Corallococcus sp. EGB: one gene and its partners. The protein of the gene in region 1 interacts with the protein of each later gene in a pairwise test. Links are inferred from orthologs where the notes say so. Each region holds a gene or a part of one and is shown on either strand. Other genes may lie near its edges. The genes, in order: KYK13_RS35490, ftsA and ftsZ.

What was found.
Region 2: the proteins of KYK13_RS35490 (region 1) and ftsA interact in binary tests that used the Escherichia coli proteins (3 or more experiments, as listed by UniProt). The link is inferred for Corallococcus sp. EGB from one-to-one orthologs.
Region 3: the proteins of KYK13_RS35490 (region 1) and ftsZ interact in binary tests that used the Escherichia coli proteins (3 or more experiments, as listed by UniProt). The link is inferred for Corallococcus sp. EGB from one-to-one orthologs.

The regions. Positions count from the first base shown.
Region 1 is NZ_CP079946.1:8,700,084-8,703,107, reverse strand. The notes cover bases 152-3,024. They hold KYK13_RS35490 (rod shape-determining protein), read right to left. Parts: upstream 2,169-3,024; coding sequence 1,134-2,168; downstream 152-1,133. Other genes in these bases: KYK13_RS35485 (glycosyltransferase family 2 protein), read right to left, coding at 2,396-3,024; KYK13_RS35495 (hypothetical protein), read left to right, coding at 152-1,090. In the rest of the region: more of KYK13_RS35495, read left to right, coding at 1-151. UniProt on the Escherichia coli protein: Forms membrane-associated dynamic filaments that are essential for cell shape determination. Acts by regulating cell wall synthesis and cell elongation, and thus cell shape.
Region 2 is NZ_CP079946.1:7,270,716-7,273,866, forward strand. Bases 83-3,082 are described here. They hold ftsA (cell division protein FtsA), read right to left. Parts: upstream 2,201-3,082; coding sequence 965-2,200; downstream 83-964. Other genes in these bases: KYK13_RS29525 (Ig-like domain-containing protein), read right to left, coding at 83-620; KYK13_RS29535 (cell division protein FtsQ/DivIB), read right to left, coding at 2,242-3,082. Outside these bases: more of KYK13_RS29525, read right to left, coding at 1-82; more of KYK13_RS29535, read right to left, coding at 3,083-3,099. UniProt on the Escherichia coli protein: Essential cell division protein that assists in the assembly of the Z ring. May serve as the principal membrane anchor for the Z ring.
Region 3 is NZ_CP079946.1:7,261,137-7,264,119, forward strand. What follows is about bases 70-2,901. They hold ftsZ (cell division protein FtsZ), read right to left. Parts: upstream 2,191-2,901; coding sequence 949-2,190; downstream 70-948. Other genes in these bases: KYK13_RS29510 (acetyl/propionyl/methylcrotonyl-CoA carboxylase subunit alpha), read right to left, coding at 70-415; KYK13_RS29515 (hypothetical protein), read left to right, coding at 589-933; KYK13_RS29525 (Ig-like domain-containing protein), read right to left, coding at 2,529-2,901. In the rest of the region: more of KYK13_RS29510, read right to left, coding at 1-69; more of KYK13_RS29525, read right to left, coding at 2,902-2,983. UniProt on the Escherichia coli protein: Essential cell division protein that forms a contractile ring structure (Z ring) at the future cell division site. The regulation of the ring assembly controls the timing and the location of cell division.

The DNA of each region.
Region 1 (3,024 bases):
GGCGCGCTTCCCGGACTCGCCCGAGGTGAACCGCGCGTGGCTGGAGGCGCGGTGGCGCTTCGAGCTGGGGGAGCCGCGGTCCCTGGGGGACGGTGAGCGGCAGGCGTACGCCGTCGAAACGGCGAGGCTGGCGCAATCCCTGGCGCAGAAGCACCCGCCGGACACCCTGGAGGCGCTGGAGCTGCACGTGCGCATCCTCCTGCGCGCGCAGCTGCGCGACGCGGCCACGGCGCTGGTGCGCCGTCATGGCCAGGACGCGCGCCACCGGACCTGGGACTTCCTGGTGCTCGCGGGGCGCACGGCGGCCGCCGCCGGTCCCGAGCACACCTCCTATGTGATGCGCGACTGGGTTCCCCCCCTCCTGGCGCGCATGCCAGAGCGCATGGCGATGTTGGCCCTGCTCACCGGCGAGCGCTCACCCAAGGAGGCGGAGCTCGCGGCGGTGACCACGCCCGTGGAGCGCGCCGTGCTGCGCCTCACCCGGGACACGCTGCTCAATCCAAAGCGCGCGCTCGAAGAGGCCGTGGGCGAATCCGAGGCCGTGCTGTCCCGCCTGGACCCGGAGGTCAGCGCGCTGCTCGCGCTGGAGCTCACGCGGGTGGGGGATGCGCGCGCGAAGAATGTCTTCAACGCCTCGCTGCCGCTGATGCTCGCGCGCGCACCGCTGCGCAACCACGTCCTGTCCCTGTCGCGCGCCACCGGACCGGAGCTCCTCCGCCTGGCTCCCGGCCTGCGCGCCGCCGCCACGCTGGTCCACGCCCGGCGCGATGCCCCCGAGGGCCATCCGGTGTTCACGGAGCGGCTGGACGGCCTTGCCCGCATGGATGCGCTCGGCGGCTTCGCGGTCCGCGCCGCCGGCCCCTGGATGCGGCGCGCCTTCGATGCCTGCATGGACGCGAAGGTGGCGCAGCCCCTGCCGCCGGGCATCCACCTGACCGGCGCCACCGCGGAGGAGCAGGCCCGCGGAGAAGATGACCGGGAGGGGCGCCGCCGGAGCTGCGAGGCGCGCATCGTCACCCCCACCGGACTGCCCCTGCCCCGGGCCACCGCCACGGCGACGGCCGGAAACGCGAACGGCGCCGACCCCTGAAACCGGGTCCGGCGCCGTCACGGTACCGCAAGCAGGAGCGCGGTCAGCCCGGCTGGCAGACCTGGCGGAGGATGTCGAGCGACTCCAGCGCCTTGCCCGCGCCAATCACCACGGCGGACAGCGGGTCCTCTGCGAGGAACACCGGCAGGCCCGTCTCCTCGCGGAGCAGCGTGTCCAGGTTCTTGAGCAGCGCGCCGCCACCGGCCAGCACGATGCCGCGGTCCGCGATGTCACCGGCCAACTCCGGCGGCGTGCGCTCCAGCGTCAGCTTCACCGCCTCCACGATGCCGTTGACGGGCTCCGCGAGCGCGTCGCGCACCTCGTCGCTGGACACCGTCAGCGTGCGCGGCACGCCGGCCACCAGGTCGCGACCCTTGATCTCCATGGTCATGACCTCGTCCGTCGGGTACGCCGTGCCGATGCCCATCTTGATGAGCTCCGCTGTGCGCTCGCCGATGAGCAGGTTGTACTTGCGCTTGACGTACTGGATGATCGCCTCGTCCAGCTTGTCACCGCCGATGCGGACGGACTTGGCGAACACGATGCCCGCGAGGCTGATGACCGCGACGTCGGACGTGCCACCGCCGATGTCCACAATCATGTTGCCGCTGGGCTCCGTCACCGGCAGGCCCGCGCCAATCGCCGCGGCCATGGGCTGCTCGATGAGATAGACCTCGCGCGCGCCCGCGTTGGCGGCCGCCTCGCGCACCGCTCGGCGCTCCACCTCCGTGATGCCGGACGGGATGCCAATGATGATGCGCGGGTTCACCAGCGTCTTGCGGTTGTGCGCGCTCTGGATGAAGTAGCGCAGCATCGCGGCGGTGATTTCAAAGTCCGCGATGACGCCGTCCTTCATGGGCCGGATGGCCACGATGTTGCCCGGCGTCCTGCCGAGCATCTCCTTGGCCTCCTTGCCTACGGCGAGCACCTTCTTGCCGCCGCGCGAGTCCTGCTGCACCGCCACGACGGAGGGCTCGTTGGAGACGATGCCCTGGCCGCGGATGTAGATGAGCGTGTTCGCCGTGCCCAGGTCGATGGCGAGGTCGCGCGAAAACAGGGTGTGGAGCCAGTCGAACATACGGGGACGGAAACTTTCGGAAGGGCCGGGAAACTCCCCGCCCTTCAGACGGAGTGCGTTGTCGAAACTACTACGCGCGGCAGGACGGAGGAAGAAAAGCCGGAACCCCTTCCGGGTGCCGCTCGCTGGACAACCAACCGCACCCGTCCGTCTGTTCCCTTGTCCGCATTCGGAGGCCCCCCGCCGCATCCCCTCCAGGACAGCGGCCGGGCGGACGTCCACGTGTTTCAGCGCTTCAGCGAGTACTTCGCGATGGCGTAGAGGGCCCGCACGCCGTCCTTCCAGCCAATCTTCTTGCCCTCCTCGTAGGTGCGCCCGTGGTAGCTGATGGGTACCTCGAAGACGCGCCAGTTGCCGCGCGCCACCTTGGCGGTGATTTCGGGCTCGAAGCCGAACCGGTCCTCCTCCACGTGCACGGAGCGCAGCACCTCCGCGCGGAAGGCCTTGTAGCAGGTCTCCATGTCCGTGAGGTTCAACCCGCTCGTCATGTTGGAGAGCATGGTGAGCGTGTTGTTGAGCACGGTGTGCCAGTAGTACAGCACCCGGCGTGGCGACCCGATGAAGCGGCTGCCGAAGACGACGTCCGCCTCGCCGTCGATGATGGGCTGGATGACCCGCGGGATGTCCTTGGGGTCGTACTCCAGGTCCGCGTCCTGGACGAGGATGATGTCCCCGGTGGCCTCGGCGAAGCCCCGGCGCAGCGCGGCCCCCTTGCCCTGGTTCTTCTCCTGGAAGAGCACCCGGATTTCGTTCCGGTTCTTCGGCGTGCCCCCCAGGACGTCCAGGCCCTGTTCGGACAGCTGACGCAGGAATTCGCGGCTGCCGTCCTTGGAGCAGTCGTCCACCAGGACGAGCT
Region 2 (3,151 bases), 1.4 Mb from region 1 along the record:
CCCGTGGCCGAGATGGTGCCGTTGTTCGTCACCGTCCCCGTGGCAAGGAAGACGACGACGCCGCCCAGGTTGTCGTTGATATCGGCGCTGGACCACGGCCGGGCGACGATGCTCGCGCCCGCGTTGATGGTCACGGTCGTGTACTCCGGCACGCGGATGGCCTGCGCCGAAGTCCGGATGGCCGTCGCGCTCGTGCCGCCCGTGAACGCCGCCGTGAGCGGTGCGCCCGTGAAGGTCAGGCGCGTTGCCGTCAGCGCCGTCACGCGCACGAACTGCCAGTTGCCCACCGCGTTCGACGTGAAGTCAAACGGGCCCGCATCACCGGAATTGAACGCCCCGGAATAGCCTGTGGACTGGTAGATCATCACCAGGTCGCCCACGGCGAAGCCGGTGGTGTCCGTGACGTTCACGAACGTCTGGCCGACGGGCGCGGTCGCGGTCAGTCGCGTGTACGTGTTGATGACCGTGTTGGCCGCGTTGACCGTCAGCGCACCGTTGTGGCCATTGCCCAGACCCAACGTGTCCGGTTCAGCGTAGGCGGGTGGCGCCAACAGCACGGCACACAGCAGGGCCAACAGGCCCGCGGCCGAGCGGCGGAGTCCCGCAAGGGGCGTCAGCAACCGCGAAGTCTTGTGTGGAGTCATAGGTTCGGAGGCTCACCAGGAACGGCGGAGTCCGTTCCGGGAGCCGTGGGCTCCCGTAGCAAGCGGGAAGCCATCCTCTGTCGAAATTCCAATTCGTCCAAATCCTGGAAGTTGCACGGCCGGCTGCCCGTGCTTACGGCGGCCGTCCGGAAGCCGGAGCCGGATTCTGGATTCTGGAAGAGGTTCCGCGTCCCAGATTGACGCGTCAGCGTCCCCCCTGACGCGCCAATCCTGCGCCCGGACACAGCCCCCCCCCAGAAACGCGAAAGGGCCCCCGAAGGGGCCCCTTGGCTCAGCGCGTCAAAACTCCAGGAGCCTGACTAGAAGATCTCCTCCAGCCACTCGCGCATCCGGCCCTTGACCTTCTTGTAGACGTTGCCGTCCTCGCGGATGCGGAACATGCGGCGGTCCATGTGCTTGGCCCCGTAGACGACCAGGCCCACACCCGTGGCGTACATGGGGCTCTTGACCACGTCCACCAGGCCGCCAATGCCGCGCGGCATGCCCCGGCGCACCGGCAGGCCCAGCACCTCTTCCGCCAGCTCCGGCATGCCCGCCAGCAGCGTGGAGCCGCCGGTGATGACGATGCCGGACGCGAGCAGGTCCTCGTAGCCGCACTTCTGGATCTCCCGGTGCACCAGCTGGAAGATCTCCTCCACGCGCGGCTCGAGGATCTCCGAGAGGATCTGCCGGCCCAGGACGCGCGGCTGACGGCCGCCCACGCTGGGGACCTCGATCGTCTCGTCCTTGTTGATCATGGACGCGAGCGCGCAGCCGTACTTCTGCTTGATGCGCTCGGCCTCGTGCGCGGGGGTGCGCAGGCCGATGGCGATGTCGCTCGTCAGGTTGTTGCCGCCCAGCGCAATCACCGCCGTGTGGACGATGGAGCCGCCGGAGAAGATGGCGATGTCCGTGGTGCCGCCGCCGATGTCGACGAGGCACACGCCCAGCTCCTTCTCGTCCTCGCTCAGCACCGCCTCCGCGGAGGCCAGCGGCTGGAGCACGATGTCGGAGACGTTCAGGCCCGTGCGGTTGGCGCACTTCACGATGTTCTGCGCGCTGGAGACGGCGCCCGTGACGATGTGCACCTTGGCCTCCAGGCGCACACCGGCCATGCCCAGGGGCTCCTTGATGCCGCCCTGGTCGTCGATGATGAACTCCTGCGGCAGGACGTGGATGACCTCCCGGTCCAGCGGGATGGCCACCGCCTTCGCCGCGTCGATGACGCGCGCGATGTCCGCGTCGCGGACCTCCTTGTCCTTCACCGCGACGATGCCCTGGGAGTTGAAGCCCTTGATGTGGCCGCCGGCGATCCCCGTGTACACGTGGGAGATCTCCGCCCCGGCCATCAGCTCGGCTTCCTCCACGGCGCGCCGGATGGACGACACCGTGGCCTCGATGTTGACCACGACGCCCTTGCGCAATCCCTTCGACGGATGCGTACCGATACCGATGATGTCGATACCGCTATCGGTCAGCTCGCCGACGATGGCGCAGATCTTCGTCGTGCCGATGTCGAGGCCGACGATGATCTCCCCCGACTTCTGCTTCGCCATGACTCCTCCCAGGCTCCCTCACTTTCGTGAAGGAAGCATCCTCACTGCGTCGAGCCCCCGCTCCTCTCGGAGTCGGACCCACTCGAAAGCCTCACCGCCACCCAACCCGGTCGGGCACGGTTATCCAGGCGAATGATCGCGGCCGCAAGCCCCCTTGTGCTGAGCTCGCGTCGAACGCGCGCCAGCCGCTGGAGCTTGACTTCCGTATCGCCAGCACCGAGGCGCACCTCCTGCCCCGTCGCCGTCACCAGCGCAAGCCCGGTGTTCTCCAGGCGCACCTCGGACAGCCGGTCGGATCGCCCCGGCGACAACCGCGCATAAGCACGGGTTACATCCAAAGCCTCGCGGAACTTCGAACGCACCGCGTCCGGGTCCGCCACGTACGCATCGCGCTCCACGCCCGTGACGAGCGGCAGGTCCAGCCCGTCACCCGGGGTGACGCGCTTGAAGGGCTCGCCCTCCTCGTCCAGCACGTAGAGGTCACCCAGCACCGCCAGTGCCGCGGGCGCGTGCTCCGTCACCTCCACGGACACGCCGCGCGGAAACCGCCGCGTCACCTCCACCGTGCGCACCCAGGGGTGCTGCCCCATGGCCCGGGCCAGCGCCGCCGTGTCCAGCGTCCACAGGTTCTGCCCCGGCGTGAGCCCGGACAGCTTCAAGAGCTCCGGCCGCGACGCCCGCTCCAGGCCGCTGAAGTTCACCGACTCCAGCGCGAAGCGCGGCGTCACCACCGCCCAGGCGCGCAGCTCGATGGCACCCCAGATGAGCCCCGCCGTCGCCGCCGCCAGCCCCAGCGCCTTCACCACCGACGGCCCGTGCGAACGGACCGCGCCCTTCACCGCGTCGTTGCGCGGTGCGGCATCCATGCGGCGGCGATTCTTGGATTTTCCAAAAGCCATGGGGGTCGGGAGGCGCATGCTGCGGGCGGACTTCGAACCTCGCCAGTTTTTG
Region 3 (2,983 bases), 1.4 Mb from region 1 along the record:
GCAGCACGCCGTCGCTGCCCGGCACCACCGGCACGCCCGCGGCGGACACCAGCTTGCGCGCCTGGCTCTTGTCCTTCATCCGCGTCATGGCCGCGGGCGGCGGGCCCACGAAGGTGAGCCCCGCGTCCGCGCACGCCTGGGCGAACTCGCCGTTCTCCGACAGGAAGCCGTAGCCCGGGTGCACCGCCTGCGCGCCCGTCTTCTTCGCCGCCTCCAGGATGGCGGGGATGCTCAGGTAGCTGTCCTTCGCGGGCGCGGGGCCGATGCGCACGGCCTCGTCCGCCTCCTTCACGAAGGGCAGGTTCGCGTCCGCGTCCGAGTACACCGCCACCGTCTTCACGCCCATGCCCCGGGCCACCGCCCCGATGCGACGCGCGATTTCACCCCGGTTGGCGATGAGCAGCTTCTGGAACATGGCAGGCACCCTGGCGTTGCGAAGGGCGGCCAACCTAACCCCCACCCCCTTGACTGACAAGCGTCCGGGCGGGTGCGCAACATGTCCGTACAGTCCCGTAAATTTGCGGCCTTGCGAGGCCCTGGCGTACCTTGCCCGACGTGAATCCTCCCTCGACAGGAACGCACAGCGTCGTGGACCTGCATGGTGCCCGTCGCGCCCGCCGTCTGGACTTGTACCGGAACCGGCTCCACCAGCGGCAGCAGGACACCCGCGCCAACCTGGTGACGCTCTACGAGGGCGGCACCCTCTTCACGCCCGACGGCACGAAGCAGGGCCGCTCGCTGCTCAAGGCCCTGCAGCTGTTGCAGCGCGCCGGCACCCGCCTGGAGGAGCTGTCCGGTGACGGACTGCTCCCGGCCCCCAGCGCGTCGGAGCGGATCGACTCGCTCTACGACGAGGTGGACGGACTGTTCACCAAATGCGATCGCCTCACCGGCAGGGGTACGGCGAGCGTCGCCCGCCTCCCCCGCGGCTAGCGTCCCCGCAGCGCGCTACGGCAGCTCCGTCTGGCCCTGGCGGCGCAGGAACGTGGGGATGTCGAACTGATCCTCGTCCAGGGGCAGCGCCGCGTCCTTCACCACCGACGTGCGCGCGCTCTGCATGCCAGCCTTGGGCGCCTCCACCGTGGACAACGTCGGACGGGGCGTGCTCTTCGCGGGCACCAGGCTGGCCACCTCCTCGCGCGGCGAGGACAGCACGGACGGCGGCGGCGCCGCCGGAGGACGGCCCACCATGGACACCGGCACCACCTGCGCGATGGGGCGCGCCTTGGGCGCGTCCCGGTGCACGAAGCCGGTGGCGATGATGGTGATCTTCACCTCGTCCTGGATCTGCTCGTCGATGAGCGACCCGAAGATGATCTCCGCCTCACCGTCCGCCGCGTCGTGCACCAGCGTCAGCGCCTCGTTGACCTCCTGCAGGGTCATGTCGCGGCCGCCGGTGATGTTGATGAGCAGGCCCGTGGCGCCGTCGATGGAGACGTCCTCCAGCAGCGGGCTGGAGATGGCCTGCTGCATGGCGGTGATGGCGCGGCGGTCGCCGCAGGCGTGGCCCGTGCCCATGAGCGCCAGGCCCTTGTCGCTCATGATGGTCTTCACATCCGCGAAGTCCACGTTGATGTAGCCGTGGTACTGGATGAGGTCGCTGATGCCCTGCACGGCGTTGAGCAGGACTTCATCGGCGCGCTTGAAGGTCTCCAGCAGCGGCATGGGCTCATTGGAGAGCGACAGCAGGCGCTGGTTGGGGATGGTGATGAGCGTATCCACCGCGGCCTTGAGCTCCACGATGCCCTGCTCGGCCTGCTTGCGGCGCTTGTTGCCTTCGAAGAGGAAGGGCTTGGTGACGACGCCCACCGTGAGGCAGCCCAGGCTCTTGGCGATGTCCGCGATGATGGGCGCGGCGCCCGTGCCGGTGCCACCGCCCATGCCCGCGGTGACGAAGACCATGTCCGCGCCTTCCAGCACGGCGGCGATCTGATCGCGCGACTCCAGGGCGGCCTCGCGGCCCATCTCCGGGTTGGCGCCGGCGCCCAGGCCCTTGGTGAGCGCCTGGCCCAGCTGCAGCCGGGTGGGCGCCTTGCTCGCGGCGAGCGCCTGGACATCGGTGTTGGCGGCGATGAAGTCGACGCGGTCCAGCTTCGACAGAATCATCGTATTGACCGCGTTGCAGCCCGCCCCGCCCGCGCCCACGACACGAATCTTCGCGGCCTGCTTGTTCTGCTCGAACTGGTCCATGTCGTCCTCGTGGCGGAAGCACCGCGGCGCCGTCCGCGGAAACACCCACCCTCGACAATCATCAGGAAGTCGGGCGCTTTGGCAAGTATTCCGCTACCAGCCTGTAGCGCCCTGCTGCGCGCCCGAGTCCTGACGCCCACTTACGCGAATGGCATCAGCTGCCATGCGGACATCTCGCGGATGTAAACACCCTCTTGACTCGCGTCCGGCGACTCGCCGTGGCCAGTCGTGCCAGCCTTCCGCTCCCGCGTGACGTGACAGGACGGGGCGGATGACGAAAAGGCCCGGCTCCCTCGGAGGGAACCGGGCCTTTCGTGTTTCATTCCGGGAGTGAAGCGCTACGGGGCGGGCTTCTCCACTTCCACCTTGCCCATCCGCGTGATGTTGAACTCCACGCGGCGGTTGTTTTCACGACCGGCGGCCGTCTTGTTGGTGTCCACGGGCTTCGTCTCACCGAAGCCCTCGGACTCCAGGCGCTCGCCCGCGATGCCCTCCTTGATGAGGAACGCCTTCACGCTGGCGGCGCGGCGCTTGGACAGGTCCAGGTTGGCGGCGTCGTTGCCCTGGCTGTCCGTGTGGCCCTCGATGCGCAGCAGCTCCACCTGCGGGTTGGCGCGCAGCACGGCGGCCACCTGCTTCAGGATGGGGAACGAGCGCGGCAGGATGACGTCCTTGTTCGTGGCGAAGTAGACCTTCTCCAGGATGAGGATGCGCTCGCCCTCGACGAGCACCTTGACCTTGCCCTTGTCCGGGCAGCCGTCCTCGTCATCCACGCCGTTGATGGTCTCCGGCT